One region of the Streptomyces sp. NPDC030995 genome, then DNA from elsewhere that is predicted to be linked to it. Evidence: riboswitches for the same ligand, from Rfam matches in the RefSeq annotation. Region 1 holds a riboswitch; each other region holds the start of a gene.
What was found. A riboswitch is a leader RNA that binds a small molecule or an ion and turns the genes downstream of it on or off. The one in region 1 is predicted to bind cobalamin.
Positions count from the first base shown of each region.

Region 2: linked by a shared signal. The riboswitch ahead of ACZ45T_RS12010 (ABC transporter substrate-binding protein) and the one ahead of metE (5-methyltetrahydropteroyltriglutamate--homocysteine S-methyltransferase) in region 1 are both predicted to bind cobalamin.
Region 3: linked by a shared signal. The riboswitch ahead of ACZ45T_RS17795 (ABC transporter substrate-binding protein) and the one ahead of metE (5-methyltetrahydropteroyltriglutamate--homocysteine S-methyltransferase) in region 1 are both predicted to bind cobalamin.
Region 4: linked by a shared signal. The riboswitch ahead of ACZ45T_RS03090 (ribonucleoside-diphosphate reductase subunit alpha) and the one ahead of metE (5-methyltetrahydropteroyltriglutamate--homocysteine S-methyltransferase) in region 1 are both predicted to bind cobalamin.

Region 1 covers NZ_JBVIFS010000020.1:104,396-107,631, reverse strand. Annotated here, with positions in the region: gene metE (5-methyltetrahydropteroyltriglutamate--homocysteine S-methyltransferase) at 1-1,993, opposite strand, end outside; cobalamin riboswitch at 2,163-2,387, opposite strand; gene ACZ45T_RS26720 (3-hydroxybutyryl-CoA dehydrogenase) at 2,558-3,236, opposite strand, start outside.
Region 2 covers NZ_JBVIFS010000006.1:20,234-23,469, forward strand. Annotated here, with positions in the region: gene ACZ45T_RS12005 (FecCD family ABC transporter permease) at 1-265, opposite strand, end outside; gene ACZ45T_RS12010 (ABC transporter substrate-binding protein) at 262-1,257, opposite strand; cobalamin riboswitch at 1,303-1,442, opposite strand; tRNA gene ACZ45T_RS12015 (tRNA-Trp) at 1,543-1,619, opposite strand; gene ACZ45T_RS12020 (DUF4352 domain-containing protein) at 1,803-2,306, shown strand; gene ACZ45T_RS12025 (serine/threonine-protein kinase) at 2,340-3,236, opposite strand, start outside.
Region 3 covers NZ_JBVIFS010000010.1:154,933-158,168, reverse strand. Annotated here, with positions in the region: gene ACZ45T_RS17800 (serine/threonine-protein kinase) at 1-1,058, opposite strand, end outside; cobalamin riboswitch at 1,395-1,579, shown strand; gene ACZ45T_RS17795 (ABC transporter substrate-binding protein) at 1,808-3,043, shown strand; gene ACZ45T_RS17790 (FecCD family ABC transporter permease) at 3,040-3,236, shown strand, end outside.
Region 4 covers NZ_JBVIFS010000001.1:616,669-619,904, reverse strand. Annotated here, with positions in the region: gene ACZ45T_RS03105 (carbon starvation CstA family protein) at 1-534, shown strand, start outside; gene ACZ45T_RS03100 (CstA-like transporter-associated (seleno)protein) at 531-728, shown strand; gene ACZ45T_RS03095 (GNAT family N-acetyltransferase) at 812-1,324, shown strand; cobalamin riboswitch at 1,365-1,496, shown strand; gene ACZ45T_RS03090 (ribonucleoside-diphosphate reductase subunit alpha) at 1,640-3,236, shown strand, end outside.

The sequences.
Region 1 (3,236 bases):
TCTGGGTGTCCGGGCGCACGCCGCTGGTGGTGAGGCGGAAGGATTCGGTGGCCCAGGCCAGGTAGTCGGCGTGGTCCGCGGCACGGAGCGGCAGCGTTTCGCGCAGGGCGGGCTCGTCGACCTGGATGACGGAGGTGCCGGCCGCCTCCAGGTCGGTCACCTCGTCCCGGAGCGCCAGGGCGACCTGGCGGGCGGTGTCGGCGAGCGGCTGGTCATCGCGGACGAAGGACCAGGCGAGCATGGTGACGGGGCCGGTGAGCATGCCCTTGACCGGCTTGGGCGTCTGCGACTGGGCGTACGTCGTCCAGCGCACCGTCATCGGATCGGGCCGCGAGATGTCCCCGGCCAGGACCGGCGGGCGTACGTAGCGGGTGCCGTAGGACTGGACCCAGCCGTGCTGGGTGGCCAGGTATCCGGTGAGCTGCTCGGCGAAGTACTGGACCATGTCGTTGCGTTCGGGCTCGCCGTGCACGAGGACGTCGATGCCGGTCTTCTCCTGGAAGGCGAGGACCTCGCGGATCTCCGCCTCGATGCGCTCCTCGTAGGCGGCCGTGGCGATGCGTCCCGCGCGCAGGTCGGCGCGGGCGGTCCGAAGGTCCGTGGTCTGCGGGAAGGAGCCGATGGTCGTGGTGGGGAGCACCGGAAGACCGAGGTGGGCGCGCTGGGCGGCGGACCGCTCGGTGTAGTGCTGCGAGCGGCGGCCGTCGGCGTCGGTGATCGCCGCGGTCCTGGCCCGGACCGCCGGGTCGTGCGTGAGGGCGGAGTTGGCGCGGGAGGCGAGGTCCGCGCGGTTGGCGGCGAGTTCGGCGGCGATGGTGTCGGTGCCCTGGGACAGGCCGCGGGCGAGGGTGGTGATCTCGGCGGTCTTCTGACGGGCGAAGGCGAGCCAGCGGCGGACCTGCGGGTCGATGTCGCGCTCGGCGGCGGCGTCCAGCGGGACGTGCAGGAGCGAGCAGGAGGCGGCGACGTCGACCCGGTCCGCGAGGCCGAGGAGGGTGGCCAGGGTGGCCAGGGACTTCTCGTGGTCGTTGATCCAGATGTTGCGGCCGTTCACGACGCCGGCGACCAGGCGCTTGCCGGGCAGGCCCCCGATGGCGGCGAGGTCGGCGAGGTTGGCGGCGGCGCGGTCGGTGAAGTCGAGGGCGAGTCCGTCGACCGGGGCCTTGGCCAGGACGGGCAGGGCCTCGCCGAGCCGGTCGAAGTAGGACGCGATCAGGAGCTTGGGCCGGTCGGTGAGGGCGCCCAGTTCGCGGTAGGCGCGGGCGGCGGCGTTCAGTTCGGCCGGGGTGCGGTCCTGGACGAGGGCGGGCTCGTCGAGCTGGACCCAGTCGGCTCCGGCGGCGCGGAGCTCGGCCAGTACCTCGGCGTAGACGGGCAGCAGCCGGTCGAGCAGGGTGAGCGGCACGAAGTCCGCGGCGACACCGGGTGCGGGCTTGGCGAGGAGCAGGTAGGTGACCGGTCCGACCAGCACGGGGCGGGCGGTGTGCCCCAGGGCGAGCGCTTCGCGCAGCTCGGCGACCTGCTTGGCGGGATGCGCCGTGAACCGGGTGTCGGGGCCGAGCTCGGGGACGAGGTAGTGGTAGTTGGTGTCGAACCACTTGGTCATCTCCAGCGGGGCCACGTCCTGGGTGCCGCGCGCCATGGCGAAGTAGCCGTCGAGCGGATCGGCGTCCACCGCGGCGCGGTGGCGCTCCGGGACGGCGCCGAGCATGACGCTGGTGTCGAGGACGTGGTCGTAGTACGAGAAGTCGCCGCTGGGCACCTCGTGGATGCCGGCGTCGGCGAGCTGACTCCAGTTCGAGCGGCGCAGGTCCGCCGCGGTCTCCCGGAGGGCGTCGGCGGTGACGCGGCCCTTCCAGAAGCCCTCGACGGCCTTCTTCAGTTCCCGGTTCCCGCCTTGCCGGGGGTAGCCGTGGACGGTGGCGCGTGCGGCCGCGGGTTCGGGTGTGGCAGCGGGTGCGGGAGCAGGTGCGGGTGCGGAATTGCTGGTCACGGGACTCTCCTTCGCGAGCGTGTCTCCATGGCCGGTGACCGGCCGGAGGCGCGAAGGGGTGACCAAGCGGGCGGACCGTGAACGCGCCCCGACAGGAACGCGCGGATGTCCGCCTCGCATGTACTCCCCCGGACCCGCCCACGAGGTCACCGGGATCCGTGCGCGATCGGTCGCGTACGGGCAACGGGCAGGTCTTCGGACTCGCGGGCACGCCTGCCGGTTTCCCGGCGGGCACCTACTGGCCGTCGCTTCCCAGGACCGGTTCCGGTCCCAGTGCTCATGACGGCGGTCGTTCCCGCTCACCGCTGCGGGGCAGTCCCGGATTCCCACCGGGTTCCCTCTTACGACGCATCCCGCCTGGCGGACGGGGCGAACCAGCTGCACCGGCCACCCTAGGCCCGCGTCGCGCCGGACGGGTAGCACGGCTCACATCCCGGACGGTGATCTGGGACACGCGGACGGTGAACGCCCAAGGCAGCAAGGCGCGGAGTGGCTCACCAGGCCACTGCGCGCCTCGCTCACACCGCTACGGGCCCCTCATGCCCTGCGGCTCGCCGGAGCCCCTCAGCCCCGGCCGTACGTGTGGAACCCGCGGCCGGCCTTCCGGCCGAGCAGCCCCGCCTGGACCATCCGCCGGAGCAGCGGTGGCGGGGCGTACAGCGGTTCCTTGAACTCGTCGTAGAGGGATTGCGCGATGGCGGCGACGGTGTCGAGCCCGATGAGGTCGGCCAGCTTGAGCGGGCCCATGGGATGGGCGCAGCCCAGCTCCATGCCCGCGTCGATGTCGGCCGCGGTGGCGAAGCCGGATTCGGCCATCCGGACGGCCGAGAGGAGGTAGGGGATCAGGAGGGCGTTGACGACGAAGCCGGACCGGTCCTGGGAGCGGATCGCGGTCTTGCCCAGGGTGTCGTGGACGAAGGTCTCGACGGCGGTGGCGGTGTCCGCCGAGGTGTGCAGGGAGGTCACCACCTCCACCAGGGGGAGGACGGGAACGGGGTTGAAGAAGTGGAGGCCGATGACCCTGTCGGCGCGGCGGGTTGCCATGCCCAGACGCATGACGGGGATGGCGGAGGTGTTCGTGGCTAGGATCGCCCCCGGGTCCTCGACGATCTTGTCGAGTGCGGTGAAGACCTCGGTCTTGGCCTCGGGGTTCTCGGTCACCGCTTCGATGACGAGCTGCCGGTCGGCGAGGTAGTCCAGGTCGCCGGTGAACAGCAGCCGGGCCAGTGCGTCCTCGGCCGAG
Region 2 (3,236 bases), on a different contig from region 1:
GATTGCGTACGAGCGCCTGCAGCACGGCGCCCGCCACCGCGAGCCCGGCGCCCACGACGGCCCCGAGGAGCACGCGCGGCATCCGGACGTCCCACACGATGGAGGCGAAGGCTCCGGTGCGCCGCTCGCCCGACAGACCGCCGAGGACGATGTCGGACACCCGGCCCGGGGCGATCCGTACGGGCCCCAGCGCCAGACCCGCGACGGCGGACGCGGCGAGCGCGCCGACGAGTACGAGGAGGACCGCGGCGGTACGGAGCCTCACGCGGCGTCGGGGTGGAGCTGGCGGCCCAGGGACTCGATGGCGTCGGCGACGCGCACGCCCAGGACGGCGGAGGAGAGCGGCAGGACGACGAACCGCCGGTTCTTGACGGCGGGAACCCCGGCGAGTGCCGGGTCGTTCAACAGTCGCTGCTTCTTGGCTTCGACGGTGGTGCCGCCGTAGTCGTAGATGAGGACGACCTCGGGCGCCCGCTCGATGACCTTCTCCCACGACACGTCACCGAAGGTGTCCTTGAGGTCGGCGAAGACGTTCGTCCCGCCGGAGAGGGAGACGATCTCGTTGCCGATGCCATTGCCTCCCGAGGTGGAGGCGGAGGCCTCGCCGGAGTCATAGACGAAGACGGACGGCCGGGGTTTGTCCTTGACCCGGGCGGTCACGGCGTCGATGCGGCGCTGCTCGTCCTCGACGAGCTTCGCGCCGCGCTCGGGCACGCCGAAGGTCCGCGCGACCTCGGTGATCTCGGTCTTGAGCTGGTCGAAGCCGACCCGCCCCTCGGAGCAGTACTCCACGTTGAGCCGGGAGTTGATGCCCGCCTTGGCGAGCCCCTCGCGGTCGCGGCCCTGCGCCTTGTCGAAGGCGCTGGCGTACCCCCCGTACACGAAGTCGGGGTCGGCGCCGAGCAGGATCTCCTTGGAGGGGTACTCCTTGGCCAGCACCTTGATCTTGTCGTAGGCGGGCCGGTAGAGCGGCAGCACGGCGTCGTCGAGATAGGCGGATCCGACGATCCGGTCGCCCAGCCCGAGGGCGAGCAGCAGCTCGGTGGAGTGCTGGTTCATGCTGACGGCGCGCTGGGGCGGGGCCTGATAGGTGCTGCTCACACCACAGTTGGTGAGGGTGTACGGGAACCCGGGCGCGGCGGCGGACTCCGTGGCCTCCCCGTGCTCCCGCGCGCCTGGTGAACCACTGCACGCGGCCAGGGGTATCAGAAGTGCGACAGGCAGGAATGCGCGCAAAACGGCGCGGGTACGCGACATGGCGAAGCCTCTCCGGGGGATCCGCGTCCCCTGGTCGACGTGAAGGACGAGCAGAGGCGGTGCGTCAGTGTCTGACTCCCGGTCTCCCGCGAGGGATGCCCGGTCACAGTGGCGGGACCGCACCGGAATCGCACCGGTTTCCTGTCCTGCACCGCCTGGGGTAACGCGACCCAGTCTGCCAGAGCGCGCGTCACCGGCTCCGGAAGGGGTCTGATGCACCGTCGGAACACCGAAGGCCCACGTCAGCAGGATCAACTGCTGATGTGGGCCTTCGTTCATTCCCTGTGGCAGGGGTAGCAGGATTTGAACCTACGACATCCGGTTTTGGAGACCGGCGCTCTGACCAGCTGAGCTACACCCCTTCGCTGGGACCAACCATGGCACGGCCGGGTCCGAAGATCCACTGTTTTTGGCTCGTGTCCGCCTCTCGAGACAGCGGACATGTCGAGCGGTCGATGCCCGGCAGGGTCGCGGGTCGCGGGTGGCGGGACCCGCGGGCACGGAGGATCGTGGGCAGGGCAGCCCGTGGATCGGGAGGTTCCGCCATGCCCCGAAGCCGAGCACCGGGCCGCTCGCGGAGCTTCCTCGCGGCGGTCGCGCTCCTCGTCCCCGCATTGCTGGCCGCAGCCCCCGGCGGATCGGGTGAGACGGTTTCCCTCGCCGGCAACGAGCCCGGGCAGCGGCTCGACGTCAGGCTCACGCAGGTGGTCGACCCGGCCGCCCCCGCGAGCTCCTCCACCCCCGAGCCCGGCGGCGCCGACCGGCTCGTCGCGGTGCGGCTCCACCTGGAGAACACCGGGACCGCCGTCTACAAGGACTCCCCCGCACCCTCCGCGCATCTGCTGGACACCACCGGGCAGCGGTTCACCGGGCTCAACCTCCCGACGACCGCCGGGCCGAACTTCCCCGACACCGTCACGCTCGACCCCGGTGGCACGACGGAGGGCTTCGTCAGCTTCCGGCTCCCCAAGGACGCCGGCCTGGCCGCGGTCCAGTTCGCCCTGAACGGCGGCCTGGCCGACGACGTGGGCCAGTGGAGCCTGCCGTAAGCCCCGTCGGGGCATCTTCGCGGGCCTGCGGTGTCAGGACGCGGGCCAGACCGTGATGTCCGCGGTCACCCACTTGGTCCAGTTCTTCAACTCCACGAGCGACTTGTTCTGGATCACGAACAGCGCGATGTCCCCCGACGGGTGCTTGATACAGAACTCGCTGCCGTTCGCCGCCCCGGCCAGCCCGAAGGATCGGGTGTCGACGTCCGTGAGGGCGGCCCGGCACACGTCGAGGGAGCCGTTCTGATCTTCGAACAGCTTGGTGATCACGCTTGCGTCGCTCTCCAGATCGCAGCCGGTCCTCTCGCAGTTCAGGCGGATGTCCCCGGTGCGGTCCTGGCGCTGAACCGGTTCCCTGAGGTCGGCCGAGTTCGTCACGTCCAGGCGCACCCCGGCGTACGGGACGGCCGTGGGCTGCTTCGACTCCTTGGGCGTGCTCGACGCCGATCCGGAGGCTCCCGCCGTCCCGCCGCCGGTCGCCGAGGCGGCGGATCCCGACGCCGAGCCCGCGGACGAGCCCGACGCCGACGGGGTCTTCTGGGCCGCCGGGGACCCGTCCCGGTCGCGCAGCAGCCTGCCCGCGTCGTCCATGAACCTCCAGGCCAGGCCCGAGAGCAGCAGTGCCGACGCCGCCACCGCCGCGGCGGTGATCAGCGCGGCGCGCCGCTTGCGCGCCCGCCGTTCCTCCGGCGCGGCCTGCGTCGGCGCAGGCCGGCGCCGGAGCAGCGGCGTCGTGCGCAGCGAGGTGGGATCCGGAACCGGAGCCGGTATCTCCACCTCCGGTCCCATCAGCTCGCGCCAGACGGCCGGACCACCGCCCGCGTCGGCGTCCGCCCCCAGCCGCTGCCTGCACCACGCCACGATATCCGCCGGGGTGGCCCGCTCCTTCGGATCGATGGCCAAGCACCGGGCGATCACCGGACGCAGCTG
Region 3 (3,236 bases), on a different contig from region 1:
GTGGGGACTCCAGCGGGGCCCGCGACCGGCGCACCGGGCTGTGGAAGCGTCGGCGGCAGGTTGGGCTGCGGGTGGCCGGCAGGCTGAGGCTGAGGCTGAGGCTGCGGGAACATCGGGGGGCCGAACCCGGGAGGCGGTGCGACGGCAGCCGCAGCCCCGGGAACCACCGTGGCGGCGGGAGTCGGGCCCTCGGACACCGTCCGGCCCGAGGCGACGCGCTCCAGCATGCCGCGCGCCTGGTCTGCGGTGGGCCGGTCCTCCGGTTCCTTCGCCATCAGCGCCTGGAGCACCGGCGCGAGTGGTCCAGCCCGGCGGGGCTCCGGCAGTGGATCGGTGACGATGGCCGACAACGTGGACCACGCGGAAGTGCGGCGGAACGGCGAAGTGCCCTCCACGGCCGCGTAGAGCGTCATGCCGAGCGACCAGATGTCCGACGCGGGCCCGGGCTCCCTGCCTTGCGCGCGCTCCGGCGGCAGGTAGTCGAGAGAGCCGATGATGTCACCGCTGCGGGTCAGCTTGGCCATGGCGTCGTCGTCGGAGGCTTCCATGGTGGCGATGCCGAAATCGGTGAGTACGACCCTCCCGCCGTGCTCCATCAGCACGTTGGCGGGCTTGACGTCCCGATGCAGTACGCCGACCCGGTGCGCGGCGTCGAGCGCGTCCATCAGCTTGGCGCCGATCGCCGCGGCCTCGTGCGGCTCCAGCGGGCCACGCTCCGTCAACACGTCGTCGAGCGAGGGCCCGTCGACGAATTCCATGACGATGACCGGCAGACCCTGCTCCTCGGTCACGTCGTGCACGGTGACCACGCCGCCATGCCTAATACGGGCGGCGGCCTGCGCCTCCCGCTGCATCCGGGTCCGCAGATCGGCAAGTTCGGACGCGGAGGCGTCGTTGAAGGCACGCAGGACCTTGACGGCGACCTCTCGGTTCAGCAGTTCGTCCACCGCCCGGGCGACCACTCCCATACCGCCGCGCCCGACCATGGAGGTCACCCGGTAACGCCCCCCGAGCACCTTGCCTATCAGCTCTCCGCCCTTCCCTTCCCCCGCCTTCACCGCACGCTCCGTTCCATCGCTTCCATCGCTGTTCGCCATCGATCAGCCGGCGGCCTCAAGGGTAGAGGCAGGAGCGTGGAGGGGTTGCGGCGGCCGAAATCAGCGACACTGGATGCCGTATGCGTCATGGCATCGGGCTCTCGTCTCGGTACCACCACACAGGCTCACATCCAGGCGACCGTGCACCGAGCTGACGTCGCACTCCGCGGCCAACACCCGACAGTCGGGCGGACACACTGCCACAGGCCCAGGGATACGACGCCCTCGAAGTCGACTCTCGTCAGAGTGGGCCCTGTTGTGGTTCGTCGCACAGCTGTGGGGCTGGCGTCGCCGTATCGGCTTCTGGGATGCTTCGGTCCGTCAAGCGACGGCGGAACGAGGAAGCCGGTGAGATTCCGGCACGGTACCGCCACTGTGTAGGGGGAGCGACTCCGCCATGGCCACCGCCCGTCAAGGGGTGGGAAGGCCGGAGAAGCGTTGATCCCGAGTCAGGAGACTCACGCCGTCGCACCTCGATGTACGGGGCGGATTTCCCCAGGAGAGGCGGTGGCACTCGTGTGCCTGCGTACTTGTGTGAGCTTTGCGCTGCCGGTTGCCCATGGGAGCCGGCCGGACCGGCCTGATTCCCGGGCCCGCTCCCTCGGACTCTGAAGAGCCTTCTCCCGCCACGGAGTTCCCCTCCCGTACAGCCGCATCACGTGCGCCGGTTGCCGGTGCGCGTTTCTCTACGCATGTCACCAGGAGTCACCTTGTCCGTACGATCAGCCATGCCCAGCCGCCGTCCGGCCGCCGCGGCGGCGTTTCTCGCCCTCGCGCTCGCACTCACCGCGTGCGGTGACGGCGGCGCGGACCGGCCCGCCGACTCAAAGGCCGCGGCGGGTGACGGCTGCATCACCGATTTCGACCCGGGCAAGGACTACTTCCCGGTCAAGTCGGCGGTGAAGCACGCCAAGAACTTCACGCTCCGGTACGAGAAGAGCTACCAGGTCCTCACCGTGAACGAGCCGTACCCCAAGGGCAAGCCCGAGTCGTACGTGCTGGTCAAGTGCGGTGCCCCCAAGCCGAAGCCGACCGGCGACCTGGCGGGTGCCCCGCAGATCACCACCCCCGTCAAGAGCCTGTACTCGGCCTCGACCACGCACCTGCCCCTGCTGACCGAGACCGGCACCCTGGACGTGCTGACCGGCGTGGCGAACGCCTCCAACATCAGCTCGGCCGAGGTGACCGAGCGGGTGAAGGCGGGCAAGGTCATCGAGTACGCCAAGGACCGCACCCTCAACGCCGAGACGGTCATCGGCGCCAAGCCGGACGTGCTGATGACCCAGGGCACCGACGATCCCCAGTACCCCAAGCTGCGCCAGGCCGGCATCGCCGTCGTCGCCAACGCCGAGTGGCTGGAATCGAGCCCGCTCGGCCGCGCCGAGTGGGTCAAGGCGATGGCCGCGCTCACCGGCGCGGAGAAGCGCGCGGGCGAGGTCTTCGACACCATCGAGGGCGACTACCAGAAGGTCGCCACCAAGGCCGCCGAGACGGTCAAGGCGGGCAGGCCCGTCCAGGTGCTGCCCGGCACCATGTACCAGGGCACCTGGAACATGGCTCCCGGCGGTGGTTACGCCGGCAAGCTGATCAAGGATGCCGGCGGCACCTACCCGTGGGCGGACGAACCCGGCACCGGCAACCTCCAGCTGAACTTCGAGGCCGTGTACGCCAAGGGCGGCGAGGCACCCGTATGGCTGGTCGGCCAGCAGTGGAAGACCACCGCCGACGCGGTGAAGGCCGACAGCCGGTACGGCGAGCTGAAGGCCGTCACCGCCGGTGAGGTCTGGACGAACACCAAGGCGCAAGGCCCCGGCGGCGGCAACGACTACTTCGAGCGCGGCGTGCTGCGCCCGGACCTGGTCCTCGCCGACCTCTTCGCCCTGCTCCACCCCGACCAGGCTCAGGGCCACGACTTCACCTTCTACACCAAGGTCTCCAAGGCGTGACGACCCGGACGATCGTCACCGCGGCCGCCACGTCGGCCCGTGCCCCGGACGGGACTCCGGACGCGCCGCGGCCCGGGCGGCGCAGGCGCCTCGCAGTCGTCGGCGCGCTCGCGGCCGGCGCAGCCGCGCTGTTCGTGCTCACCATCGCGACCGGCTCGCACCAGGTGCCCCTCGCGGAGGTGGTACGCGTCCT
Region 4 (3,236 bases), on a different contig from region 1:
CTGTTCCCGCTCTTCGGCATCGCGAACCAGCTGCTCGCAGCCGTCGCCCTGGCCGTCTGCACCACCCTGCTGGTGAAGTCCGGCCGGCTCAAGTGGGCGTGGGTGACGGCCGTTCCGCTGGCGTGGGACGTGGCCGTGACGCTCACCGCCAGCTACCAGAAGATCTTCTCCGACAACCCGAAGATCGGCTTCTTCGCCCAGCGCAGCACCTACCAGGACGGAATCGACGCCGGAAAGGTGCTCAAGCCCGCGAAGAACATGGACGAGATGCACACCGTGGTCACCAACGCCACGGTGGACGGGGTCCTGTCCGTGGTCTTCGCCCTGCTGATCATCATCGTGCTGCTGGACGCCGCCCGCACCTGCCTGAAGGCCGTCCGCAAGCCCGAGTCGGTCACCCTCGCCGAGGTCCCGTGGACGGAGTCGAAGATCATCGCCCCGGCCGGGCTGATCGCGACCGCCGAGGAGAAGGCGGAGCTCGCCGCGGCGGGCCTCGACTCGGGCGGCGGACGGCTCAAGGAGCCCGTGGCGTGAGCACCGTACGGGACGTGCTGGCCAGGGCCCGGTTCTACGTACGGGAGTTCTCCGGGGAGGCGGCGTACGACCGCTACGCGGCCCACGCCCGCTCCCACGACCCGGACGCGCCGGTCATGACCCGGCGCGCGTTCGAACGCGCCCGCACGGACGCGCGCGAGGCCGACCCCCGCGAGGGCTTCGGCTGCTGCTGAGCCACACCGCTGCCGCAAGGGCCGCCGCGTCTCCCCCGGGAAATGCGGCGGCCCTTCGCGTCAGCTGTTGCAGACTCGACGGCATGGACATCGTGATCAGGACAGCCACCCCGGACGACTACGAGGAACTGGGCGACATCACCGCGCAGGCGTACCTCGACGACGGACTCCTGGACGACAACACGGACGACTCCTACGAGCGGGCGCTGCGCGATGTCGCCGGCCGGGCGGCCGACGCCGAGGTACTGGTGGCCACGCTGGGCGGCGCCCTGCTCGGCGGGGTGACCTTCGCGCCGCCCGGCAGCCGCATGGCCGACATCGCCGGGCCGGACGAGGCCGAATTCCGGATGCTGACCGTTGCCCGCGCCGGGCGTGGCCGGGGCGCGGGCGAAGCCCTCGTGCGGGCCTGCATCGAGCGGGCCCGGGCCATCGAAGGAGTGAGTCGTCTGGTGCTCTCCACCCAGGCGCAGAGTCCCGCCGCGCACCGGATCTACGAGCGGCTGGGCTTCGTCCGGATCCCCGAGCGGGACTGGTCCCCCGTCCCCTCAGTGCCGCTGCTGGCCTACGCGTTGGAGCTGCGCGTACCACAGCAGTAGCAGTCCGACACAACATGTGGGGGGTCGCGCAACGGCAGCCCCCCACATGTATGCTCATGGCTGCTGTCGCCGCAGGGGAATCCGGTGTGAATCCGGAACTGTCCCGCAACGGTATGAAGTGTCCGCCTACCGGACACCAAGTCCGAGGACCTGCCGACAGCGCGCCCGGGTCGACCGAACCGGGTGCCGACACGTCCGGGCCTCGCGGTTGGGCCGGTGGACGCCATGCGGCACGTCGCGTTCCCGCGCGCCCGCATGCGCCCGCTCGCGCCCCGCTCCGCCGATGACCGGGCCGAGCGAGGGAGAGCTCCCGCCGTGACCATCGCGCCTTCCGCACCGCGCGCCGAGTCCACTTCTGGCGACAACACCGAGGGCCCGGGGGCCACGCTGCTGCGTACCCTCACCGAACTGACGGCGGACCTCCCCGACACCGACCCCGGCCGGGTCGCCGCCGCCGCACTGCGCGGCCGCAGCGCCGCCGCGGACGACGCCGAACTGCGCGGCCTGGCCACCGAGGCCGCCGCCGGCCTGATCTCCGAGGACCCGGCGTACTCCAAGCTCGCCGCCCGGCTGCTGACGCTGGCCGTCCGCGACGAGGCCGCCGGCCAGGGCTCCACCTCCTTCTCCGCCTCCGTCGCGGTCGGCCACCGCGAGGGGCTCATCGCCGACCGCACCGCGCAGTTCGTGACGACCCACGCGGCCCGCCTGGACGCGCTGGTCGAGCACACCCTCGCCGAGGGCGCCGACGACCGTTTCGGCTTCTTCGGTCTGCGCACCCTGCACAGCCGCTACCTGCTGCGCCACCCGATCACCCGCCAGGTCATCGAGACCCCGCAGTTCTTCATGCTGCGCGTGGCCTGTGGCCTCGCCGCGGACGAGTCGGTCCCTGCCGTCGAGGAAGTGGCCTCGCTGTACCGGCTGATGAGCCGCCTCGACTACCTGCCGTCCTCCCCCACGCTCTTCAACTCCGGCACCCGGCACCCGCAGATGTCCTCCTGCTACCTGCTGGACTCCCCGCTGGACGAGCTGGACTCGATCTACGACCGCTACCACCAGGTCGCGCGCCTGTCGAAGCACGCCGGCGGCATCGGCCTCTCGTACTCCCGCATCCGCGCCCGCGGTTCGCTGATCCGCGGCACCAACGGCCACTCCAACGGCATCGTGCCGTTCCTGAAGACCCTCGACGCCTCCGTCGCCGCCGTGAACCAGGGCGGCCGCCGCAAGGGCGCCGCCGCCGTCTACCTGGAGACCTGGCACGCGGACATCGAGGAGTTCCTGGAGCTCCGCGACAACACCGGTGAGGACCAGCGCCGTACGCACAACCTGAACCTCGCCCACTGGGTCCCGGACGAGTTCATGCGCCGCGTGAACGCCGACGCCGACTGGTCGCTGTTCTCCCCGGCCGACGTGCCCGAGCTGGTCGACCTGTGGGGCGACGCGTTCGACGCCGCCTACCGCAAGGCCGAGGCGGACGGCCTGGCCCGCAAGACCATGCCCGCCCGTGACCTGTACGGCCGGATGATGCGCACCCTCGCGCAGACCGGCCAGGGCTGGATGACCTTCAAGGACGCCTCCAACCGCACGGCGAACCAGACCGCCGAGCCGGGCACGGTCGTGCACTCCTCGAACCTGTGCACCGAGATCATCGAGGTCACCAACGACGGCGAGACGGCCGTCTGCAACCTCGGCTCGGTCAACCTGGGCGCGTTCGTCGTGGACGGCGAGATCGACTGGGAGCGGATCGACGAGACCGTCCGCACCGCCGTCACCTTCCTCGACCGCGTGGTGGACATCAACTTCTACCCGACCGAGCAGGCGGGCCGCTCCAACGCCCGCTGGCGCCCGGTCGGCCTGGGCGCCATGGGCCTCCAGGACGTCTTCTTCAAGCTGAAGCTGCCCTTCGACTCCCCCG